Linked DNA regions of Caballeronia sp. TF1N1. The protein of the gene in region 1 binds, or shares a complex with, the protein of each later gene. Links are inferred from orthologs where the notes say so. Each region holds a gene or a part of one and is shown on either strand. Other genes may lie near its edges.

What was found.
Region 2: the proteins of LDZ28_RS06765 (region 1) and LDZ28_RS08940 are in contact, whole or in part, in a cryo-EM structure (PDB 9GE8), measured with the Escherichia coli proteins. The link is inferred for Caballeronia sp. TF1N1 from one-to-one orthologs.

What each region holds. Positions count from the first base shown.
Region 1 is NZ_CP084626.1:1,462,098-1,467,575, forward strand. What follows is about bases 1,307-4,196. They hold LDZ28_RS06765 (arylesterase), read left to right. Parts: upstream 1,307-2,366; coding sequence 2,367-3,026; downstream 3,027-4,196. Other genes in these bases: pgi (glucose-6-phosphate isomerase), read left to right, coding at 1,307-1,610; LDZ28_RS06760 (ABC transporter ATP-binding protein), read right to left, coding at 1,667-2,368; LDZ28_RS06770 (hypothetical protein), read left to right, coding at 3,153-3,494; LDZ28_RS06775 (SurA N-terminal domain-containing protein), read right to left, coding at 3,589-4,196. In the rest of the region: more of pgi, read left to right, coding at 1-1,306; more of LDZ28_RS06775, read right to left, coding at 4,197-5,478. UniProt on the Escherichia coli protein: TesA is a multifunctional esterase that can act as a thioesterase, lysophospholipase and protease.
Region 2 is NZ_CP084626.1:1,926,620-1,931,031, reverse strand. What follows is about bases 1,295-4,412. They hold LDZ28_RS08940 (ABC transporter permease), read left to right. Parts: upstream 1,295-1,667; coding sequence 1,668-4,157; downstream 4,158-4,412. Other genes in these bases: LDZ28_RS08935 (group II truncated hemoglobin), read left to right, coding at 4,179-4,412; LDZ28_RS08945 (DUF4126 domain-containing protein), read left to right, coding at 1,295-1,557. In the rest of the region: quaternary ammonium compound efflux SMR transporter SugE, read left to right, coding at 274-594; more of LDZ28_RS08945, read left to right, coding at 919-1,294.

The DNA.
Region 1 (5,478 bases):
CGCTACCCGCCTGGTCGGCGCTCCAATCGCACTACGATGCCATCTCCGGCGAGCGCCTGCGCGACTGGTTCGCGCCGCAAAACGACACCGCGCCCACGCGCGCCGAGCGCTTCACGTTCGACGGCGGCGGTATCAGCATCGACTTCTCCAAGAACCGCATCACCGACGCCACGCTCAAGCTGCTCATCCAGCTCGCCGAAGAGGCGAAGGTGACCGAGCGCCGCGATGCCATGTTCGCGGGCGATATCGTCAATATCACGGAACATCGCGCGGTGCTGCATACGGCGCTGCGCGCGCAAACCGACGACGCGCCATTCGCCGAACAGGTCCGCGCCGAGCGCGCGAAAATGGCCGCGTTCGCCGACAAGGTCCGCGACGGCTCGTGGACCGGCTATACCGGCAAGCGTATCCGCCATGTGGTGAACATCGGCATCGGCGGCTCGGACCTCGGGCCGAAGATGGTCGTGCACGCGCTGCATCATCTGGCATCGAAAGAACTCGACACGCATTTCGTCTCCAATGTCGATGGCGCCGATCTCTGGAACGTGCTCCAGCAAGTCGATGCCGAAGAGACGCTCGCGATCATCGTCTCCAAGACCTTCACGACGCTCGAAACCATGACCAACGCGCACTCCATGCGCGATTGGTTCTTGAAGCAGGGCTGCCCGGAAAGCGAGCTTTCGAAGCACTTCGTCGGCGTCTCGGCGAACCCGGCGGAAGTGGTCAAGTTCGGCATCGCGAAAGAAAACGTCTTCGAGATGTGGGACTGGGTCGGCGGGCGCTATTCGCTGTGGTCGGCGGTGGGCCTGTCCATCGTGATCTCGGTCGGACCGAAGAATTTCGACGCGCTGCTGGAAGGCGCGTACGCGATGGATCAACACTTCCGCGAAGCGCCGCTCGACAAGAATCTGCCCGTGCTGATGGGCATGATCGGCATCTGGTATCGCAACTTTTTCGGCTCGCAGAGCGATCTGATCGCGCCTTATTCGCAGGCGCTGCACTATCTGCCTTCGTATCTTCAGCAATTGGAGATGGAAAGCAACGGCAAGTCGGCGACGCTGGCAGGCGGCATGGTCGATTACCCGACCGCTGCCGTGATCTGGGGCGAGCCCGGCACGAACGGCCAGCACGCGTTTTTCCAGATGCTGCATCAAGGGCCGACCATCATCCCGATCGATTTCATCGCCGTGCTCACGCCTGAGCATCCGCTCGTCGATCACCATGCGAAGCTGCTCGCCAACTGCTTCGCGCAAAGCGAAGCGCTGATGCTCGGCCGCACGCTCGAAGAGGCGAAGAAGGTCGCGGGCCCGGGCAAGGAAGAACTTGCCACGCATTTGAGCTTTCCGGGGAATCGGCCGACCACGACCATCATTCTCGATGCGCTCACGCCCGAGGCGCTCGGCGCGCTTATCGCGCTGTACGAACACAAGGTGCTCGTGCAGGGCGCGGTGTGGGACGTGAACTCGTTCGATCAGTGGGGCGTGGAACTCGGCAAGATTCTCGGCAAGGTGGTCGAGGCGGATATCACCGCCGCGAGCGCCGATCCGAAGAAGCACGATGCCTCGACCTCCGCGTTGATCGAGCGCGCGCGCAAGGCTCTGAAATATTGACGGCTGGTTGCGTCGTTAAAGCCCGCATCGGCCTGCATCGGCCGATGCGGGCTTTTTTATACGCTCAGGCCATTGACGAGCCGCCCTGCTTCGATCGTCACGGTCGCATCGCAACGTTCGGCGAGTTCGACGTCGTGCGTGACGAGCACGAGCGTCGCGCCGTTGCGTTCGTTCATCGCGAACATGAGATCGATGATGGCATAGCCCGTGGCGGCGTCGAGGCTGCCGGTGGGTTCATCGGCGAAGAGCACCGCCGGATGCGTAACAAAGGCGCGCGCCAACGCCACGCGTTGCTGTTCGCCACCGGACAGCAGCTTGGGATAATGCGCCGTGCGTTGCGCGAGACCGACCTGATCGAGCAGCGAGCGCGCGCGTGCGGCAATCTGATCGTGCGGCAACTCCGCGCGCAGTTCGAGCGGCAGCATGACGTTCTCGAGCGCGGTGAGATGCGGCATCAACTGGAACGACTGGAACACGAAACCGACCGCGCCGCTTCTGAGCGCGGCGCGCTGGTCTTCATCGAGCGTGGAAAGCTCCTTGCCCAATAAACGAACCGAGCCCGCACTCGCGCTGTCCAAACCCGCGAGCAGGCCGAGCAGTGTCGACTTGCCCGAGCCCGATGCCCCGACGATCGCCACGCTGCTGCCCTTCGCGATGGACAGATCGATCTGATCGAGTATCGTGAGCTCGCCCGTTGCGTCCTTCACCCGCTTGCTTAAACCCCGAACTTCGATGACCGGCTCGATATTGTTTTGCATGGACACCCTGAAAAAGAACTGGAGCGCGCGTGCTTGCGTCGCCTTGACAATGCTTGCGGCAAGTTCCGCGCTGCATGCACAAGACGCAGCGACGAACAAGCCTGCAATCGTCGTGCTTGGCGACAGCCTTTCCGCCGAATACGGCTTGCCTCGCGATACCGGCTGGGTCAACCTGCTGCGCCAAAGGCTTGCGAAAGAGCGTCTCGATTATAGCGTCGCCAATTCGAGCATCAGCGGCGACACCACGAGCGGCGGACGCGCGCGATTGACCGCCGTGCTCACGCGTATCAAGCCGGCGGTTGTAGTCGTGGAACTCGGCGCGAACGATGCCTTGCGCGGCGTGCCGCTTGCCACCACCGAGACGAATCTGCGTGGAATAGTCGAGGCATCGCAGGCGGCGCATGCGAAGGTTTTACTCATCGGCATGTACGTTCCGCCCAATTACGGCCCCGACTATTCGCAAAAGTTCCACGCCATCTATGAACGCATCGCCAAGGACAAGAATGTGGCGCTCGTCCCTTTCCTGCTTGCCGGGATCGAAAACAAGCCGACGATGTTCCAGTCGGACCAGATTCATCCGACGGTGCAGGCCCAGCCATTGCTATTAGAAAACGTCTGGCCAAGCTTGAAACCCTTGCTGGGCGCAAGTGCGTCGTAACAACGAAGACGCCAGCCGCGACAGCTTTTCCAACAAACGCGGAACACGGCCAAGATTCAGTTATCTGAGACTTTCGCGTAACTCTTATAACCCCGCTCGCAAGAGAGCGCTCTACAAGGAGGTCACGTGAAATACTTCCCTCTGGTCGCATTGACCATCGCGATTTCGGCATGCGCCGCTCAACCGCCCGCAGGCGTGCAGCAAGTCGGCATGAGCGACAAGCCGGTCAAGGCGGTCGCCGAATGCGTCTCGCACGCATGGGCTGACAAGACGCAACAGCAAGTCGTGTCGCAAGATACGCTTGCCAACGATCAGGCCGTCGATGTCTATGTGCCGGGTCAGCAGCCGCCGAATGGCGCAGCCGCCGTGGTGCGTCCGAAGTGGTCGGGTCCGGGCTCGTGGGTGGGTTTCCGCGCATCGGGTGCCGCTGGCAGCCAGGCGACGGGCGACATTCAGGCTTGCCTGTAAGGACACTGTTGCTGGTTACATCGGGCAGCAATGAAAAAGCCCCGCGTCCTTTCGGACACGGGGCTTTTTGGTGCGACTGACGTTTTACTGCTTCTTATTGATTGGCCGCGGGCACTGGCGCCTGACTCAGCTTGACCTTCGAGCGCGCCTTCAACGAGTCGATATACGCTTCCATCTCGGCTTGAGCATAGACCTGCGCGATCTGCTGCTGCGCGCCGGCGAGACGATCCGCGGCCACCGCGTTGGCTTTCTCGATACCGTTGACGCGATAGATCGCATAGCCGTCCGTGCCGAGATCGACGCCGACGTACGCGGGCAACTTCGAGGCATCCGCCTTGAAGATCGCGCTCAACGCGGCAGGCGGCAAGCCCTGCGCGTCGTTGCGCGAGACGATGATCGGTGACGTGAAGCCATCGGTCGACTTCGATTTCTGCAGATCGGCAAGCTTCGTCTGGCCTTCCTTGAGCGCCATCGCAGCTGCGTCTTGCGCGACGACCTTCGTGCGTACCGCGTCCTTCACGGCGTCGAACGCGGGAACGGTCGAAGCCTTGTAGTCGGTCACGCGCGCGGCGATCAGCGTGTTGTTGCCTGCATCGACGGCTTGGGTGTTGTTGTGATCTTTCACCGAGTCCGGCGAGAACACGGCCGCCAGAAACTTCGCATTGTTGAGCGGATTGTCCTGCGGCAATTGCGTGTTGGGCTTCGGACCGACCGTAGCGGTCTGAACCGTGAGCTTGTATTTGTCGGCCGCGGGCTGCAGCGACTTCGCCTGTTCGTAGACGGTGTCGGTGAAGCCTTGCGCTGCTTCTGCAAAGCCCTTGCTGCCCTGTTGCGCGGCGTAGTCCTTCGCGAGCGCTTCCTTCACTTCGTCGAACGACTGCGTAACCGACGGCTTGACGTCCGTTGCCTGAATGATGTGGTAACCGAAGTCCGACTCGACGATATCGCTCACTTCGCCCTTTTTCAGGTTGAACGCGGCGTCGTCGAAAGCCTTGCCGCCCGCGATCTGACCGCGCGCGAAGTAACCGAGGTCACCGCCCTTCGACGCCGAGCCCGGATCTTCCGAATTCTTCTCCGCTACTTGCGCGAACTGATCGGGATGCGCCTTTACTTGCGCGAGCAGTTGTTCGGCCTTCTGCTTCGCCTTCGCCTTGTCGGCCGCGCTGGCGTCCTTCGGCGCGTTCACGAGGATGTGACTCGCGCGCACCTGACCTTCCGTGCGGTAGCGCTGGATGTTGTCGTCGTAGAACTTCTTGAGATCGGCGTCGCTCGGCTTCGATGCCGCCGCGAGCGTGGACGGCGACAGCACGAGGTACTGAATGGTCGCGGTCTCGGGCGTCGCGAAGTCATTGCGATGCGCGTCGTAGTACGAATGCAGTTGCGCGTCGGTGGGTTGAACTTTCGCGGCGTAATCCGCCGCGCGCAGCGACATGCCCTGCACCGCGCGACGCTGCTCGGACAATTCGGTCAGGCTCTGCGCGAGCGACTTCGAGGTGAACGAAGACTCCTGAATGCTTGCCGGGATCTGCTGATTTGCGATTGTGTAGCGCATGCGCTCGTCGTACTGCGCGGGCGTCATGCCCTGCATGGCGAGCATTTCCTTGTAACGCTCGATGTCGACGGAGCCATCGGGCTTGCGCAGCGACGCGACGATCGGATCGGACAGCAGCGCGCGACGCACGGCGTCGTCGGATGCGGTCAGATGCAGGCGTTGCGTCTCGTCCGACAGCGCGCGCTGTTGCACGAGACTGTCGACCATGGCGGCGCGCGCTTCGGGCGTGTCGAACATGCGGGCGTCGAACTGAGCGCCAAGCATGGAGCGCGCGCGATCCACCTGCTGGCGGAAGGCGTTATCGAATTCGGGGCGCGTGATCTTGTGACCGTTCACGCTGGCGACGTAAGCGCTTTCGTCGAAAAAGTTGCTGAAACCCTGAATCCCGACAATGCCGAGACCCGGCACGATGATCAGGATCAGCAGGGCCAT
Region 2 (4,412 bases), 460 kb from region 1 along the record:
GACGACCCAGGCGAACTGGAAACGTGAAAGCAGGACCGAATCGACATCCATGAGCGCTCCTTTTATGTTTCTGTAAAAGGCGGGGCGAAGGGTGCACGGTCGCACACTGGTGGCGCGCGCTCCATTAATACACGGTTTTCCATCGCTCGGCACGAGGAGCGAAAAGCCTTGCTGCACCAAATCGGTATAATTACGGTCTGCTTTCGCCGCGTGGACGACCGCGCGCGCTTCTTGTTACCGGGGACGGCCCCGTTCCTTCGAGGAAGTCACCTCATGTCCTGGATTCTTCTTTTTATCGCCGGTTTGCTCGAAGTGGCATGGGCCGCCGGGCTCAAGTCATCGGAAGGCTTTACGCGGCTTTGGCCGTCGTTGTTCACGCTGGTGACGGCCATCGGCAGCTTCGTCTTGCTTGCCATGGCCATGCGCCAGGTGCCGCTCGGCACCGCTTACGCTGTTTGGACGGGAATCGGCGCGGTCGGCGCGTTTATTTTCGGCATCGTATTTCTGGGCGAGGCGTTGACGGCGGCGCGTATCGGCAGCGCGGCGCTGATCGTCGCGGGGCTCATCGGACTCAAGCTCTCGTCCGGGCATTGACGCGCTGTTGCGCCGGCGCGACCGCAATGGTCGCCCGTGCGAGCGGCAGCGCACTTCGGGCGGCATTCGCCGGATGTCTTGCTGCACCGCTTCCTTTTGCATGGATATAATGGTCTGAAGGCATTTCCGATTTTCAGCAATCTCCGATTGCAGATAACATCACTCGGCGAGCCGCACCGTTTTATCTTTCCGCCTGCGTCACGAGGCTTTTTTCGATATCCTCGTTGATATGGGCGGCTTCTTCCGGCATCCGGGCCGGAAAGAAGCGACGTTCAGACCGGCGGACACGGTTGGCCGGGTTGCTGGCGCACCAAGGAGGCGGCAATGCTTGAGTCACTTTCGCTCGCTGCGGGCCTGTCATGGGCGAGCGGGTTGCGCCTGTATCTCACGGTCTTCATCGCGGGTCTGTTTGAACGCATCGGTCTCATCCATCTTCCTGATTCGCTCGCGGTGCTCGGTTCGCCGTGGGTGATCGGCGTGGCGGCGGTGCTCGCCGTCGTCGAATTTCTCGCCGACAAGATTCCCGCGCTCGATTCGCTGTGGGACGCCATTCACACGTTCATCCGCATTCCGGCGGGCGCCGTGCTTGCCGCCGGCACGCTCGGTCATGCCGATCCGGCCATGCTCACCATCGCGGCGCTGGCGGGCGGAACGCTTGCCGGCGCCTCGCATTTCGCCAAGGCGGGCACGCGCGCGCTGATCAATCTCTCGCCCGAACCGGTGTCGAACTGGGCGGCATCCGCGACGGAAGATATCGGCGTGCTGCTCGGCATCACGCTCGCGCTCTTCGTGCCGGTGCTGTTCCTCGTCATGCTGATTGCGTTCCTGGTCATCGCCGGTTGGGCGCTGCCGCGCCTCGTGCGCGGCGTGCACGGCGGCATATCGCGCATGGCCAAGCACATGCTGCCCGGCAGCGGCGCGCCGCAAACGTCGATCACGAGCCTGCGGAGCAAGCACGATTGAGCACCGCGGCGCGCAACGACTCCACTCCCTCCAAGGCCGCGCTCAAAGCCGACCGCACGCATCCTCCTGTCCGGCTCGATTTTCTGCAGACCGCGCGTCAGGCGTGGCGCATGACCGCGCGCGACTGGCGCGCGGGCGAGCTCACCATGCTGCTGCTCGCGCTGGTGCTGGCGGTGGCGGCGCTGTCGAGCGTCGGTTTTCTCTCCGACCGCATGCGTCAAGGGCTCGTGCGCGACGGCCGTCAGATGATCGCGGCGGACTTCGTCGTGCGCTCGGATCATCCCGTCGATGCGATGTTCACCGACCAAGCCAGGTCGCTCGGCCTCGAAACCGCCGGGACCACGATCTTCCCGAGCATGATCAGCTCGACCGCGGCGCAGCCCGCCTCGCGGCTCGCGGCGATCAAGGGCGTGACGCAAGGTTATCCGCTGCGTGGCGCGCTGCGTATCGCGTCGGCGCCCGGCAAGCCCGACGCGCCCGTCAACGGCATTCCCGCGCCCGGCACCGTCTGGGTCGATGCGTCCCTGCTCGATGCGCTGAAAACGCAGCCCGGCGGCACGGTGAAGGTCGGCACGCGCACGTTCAAGGTCGCGGGCATCATCACGCGCGAGATGGATCGCGGCTTTTCCTTCGTCAACTTCTCGCCGCGCCTCATGATGCGCGCCGATGAAATCGCCGCCACGGGATTGCTCGGCTACGGCAGCCGCGTGACTTACCGCTTGCTGGTCGCGGGACCGGATGCGCAGATCGAGCGCTTCGCGCAATTCGCCCGCGATAAGACCGACGGCGGCAAATTGCGCGGCGTCGGACTCGAATCGCTGTCGGACGGGCAGCCGCAAGTGCGGCAGACCATCGATCGCGCGAGCCACTTTCTCACGCTCGTTTCGCTGCTGACGGCGATGCTCGCGGCGGTAGCCATCGCCATGGCCGCGCATCGTTTTGCGCGGCGGCATCTCGACGGCTGCGCCACCATGCGTTGTCTGGGCGTCAGTCAGCGCACGCTGCGCGCGTTGTTTCTGAACGAATTCCTGGCGATCGGCGTGATCGGCAGCGCGCTTGGCGTCGTGCTCGGTTTCGGCGGCCATCTCGTGCTGCTGAACTGGCTGGGCTCGCTCGTCGATGTCGATTTGCCGCAGCCCTCCGTCTGGCCCGCGCTGCAAGGCATCGCGATGGGCCTCGTGCTGCTGCTCGGCTTCGCCCTGCCGCCGCTTTTGCCGCTCACGCGCGTGCCGCCTGTGCATGTGATCCGCCGTGAACTCGGCGATGCAAAGCGCGTCGCTTATGCGGCCTACGGCGTCGGCGTCGTGCTGTTCGCGGCGTTGCTCATCGTCGCGGCGGGCGAGTTAAAGCTCGGCGGCATCGTCGCGGGCGGATTCGCGGCCGGCCTCCTGATCTTCGGCGTGATCGCGCGCGCGGCGTTGTGGGCGGCGGCGCGCTTCGTGCGGCGGGAAAAGAGCCGCGCGGGCGTGGGCTGGCGTTATGCGCTGGCGTCGCTCGAACGGCGCAGCGGCGCGAGCGCGTTGCAGATCACGGCGCTTGGCATCGGCCTCATGTGTTTGTTGCTGATAGCGATGACGCGCGACGACCTTATCAAGGGCTGGCGCGCCGCCACGCCGCCGGATGCGCCCAACGAGTTTCTCATCGACATCCAGCCGGATCAGCGCGAAGGCGTGCTCGCGTATCTGCATGGGCATGGCCAACCCGATGCCGCGCTCTCGCCGATGGTGCGCGCGCGTCTCGTCGCCATCAATGGCAAGGCGGTAAATCCGGACAGCTACGACAAGCCGGATGCAAAACGGCTCGTCGATCGCGAATTCAATCTTTCTTACACCACTGAATTGCCGGGCGATAACCGCGTGACGCAGGGCACGTGGTTCGGCAAGAACGCGCAGCCGGCGGTGTCGATAGAAGAGGGCATCGCGAAAACTATTCGCGTGAAGATGGGCGACACGCTGCGTTTCGATGTCGCCGGCATGCCGGTCGAGGCGCCGGTGACGAGCGTGCGCAAGGTCGACTGGAATTCGTTCAAGGTCAACTTTTTCGTGCTGATGCCGCCCGAGACGCTGGCCGACCTTCCCGCGACGTTCATCACGAGTTTTCATCTGCCGCCGGAACAGGCGCGCACCATCGACGGCCTCGTCGCCGCCTATCCGAACGTGACCGCCATCGATACCGCGCCGATCCTCGCGCAGATTCAGCGCACGCTCGACCAGGTGATCGGCGCGGTGCAGTTCCTGTTCATCTTCACGCTCGCGGCCGGCGTGCTGGTGCTTTATGCGGCGCTTGCCGGCACGCGCGACGAACGCATGCGCGAGTCGGCGCTATTGCGGGCTTTGGGCGCATCGCATCGGCAGATTCGTTCGGTGCAGGTCGCTGAGTTCGTCGCGGTCGGCGCGTTGTCCGGCCTGATGGCGGCGCTCGGTGCGCAGGGCATCGGTTACGTGCTTGCATCGCGCGTGTTCGAGTTTCATATCGAGTTCAACCCGTGGCTCGTGCCGGTTGGCATCGTCGCGGGCGTTGCTTGCGCGGCGCTCGGCGGCTGGATGAGCCTGCGGCGCGTGCTGGCGCGTCCGGCCTTGCAATCGCTGCGCGACGCCTGAGTTTTCTGTTGTCCAAAAGCAATGAGCGAAGTCAATTCCCAACCTTCCGACGATGAAGTCCAAAAGCCCACGCCGTTCGAACTGATCGGCGGCGAGGAACGTCTGCGCGCGATGGTCGATCGCTTTTACGATCTGATGGACCTCGAACCCGAATTCGCGGGCTTGCGCGCGCTGCATCCGCCGACACTCGACAACTCCCGCGACAAGACCTTCTGGTTTCTGTGCGGCTGGATGGGCGGACCGGATCACTACATC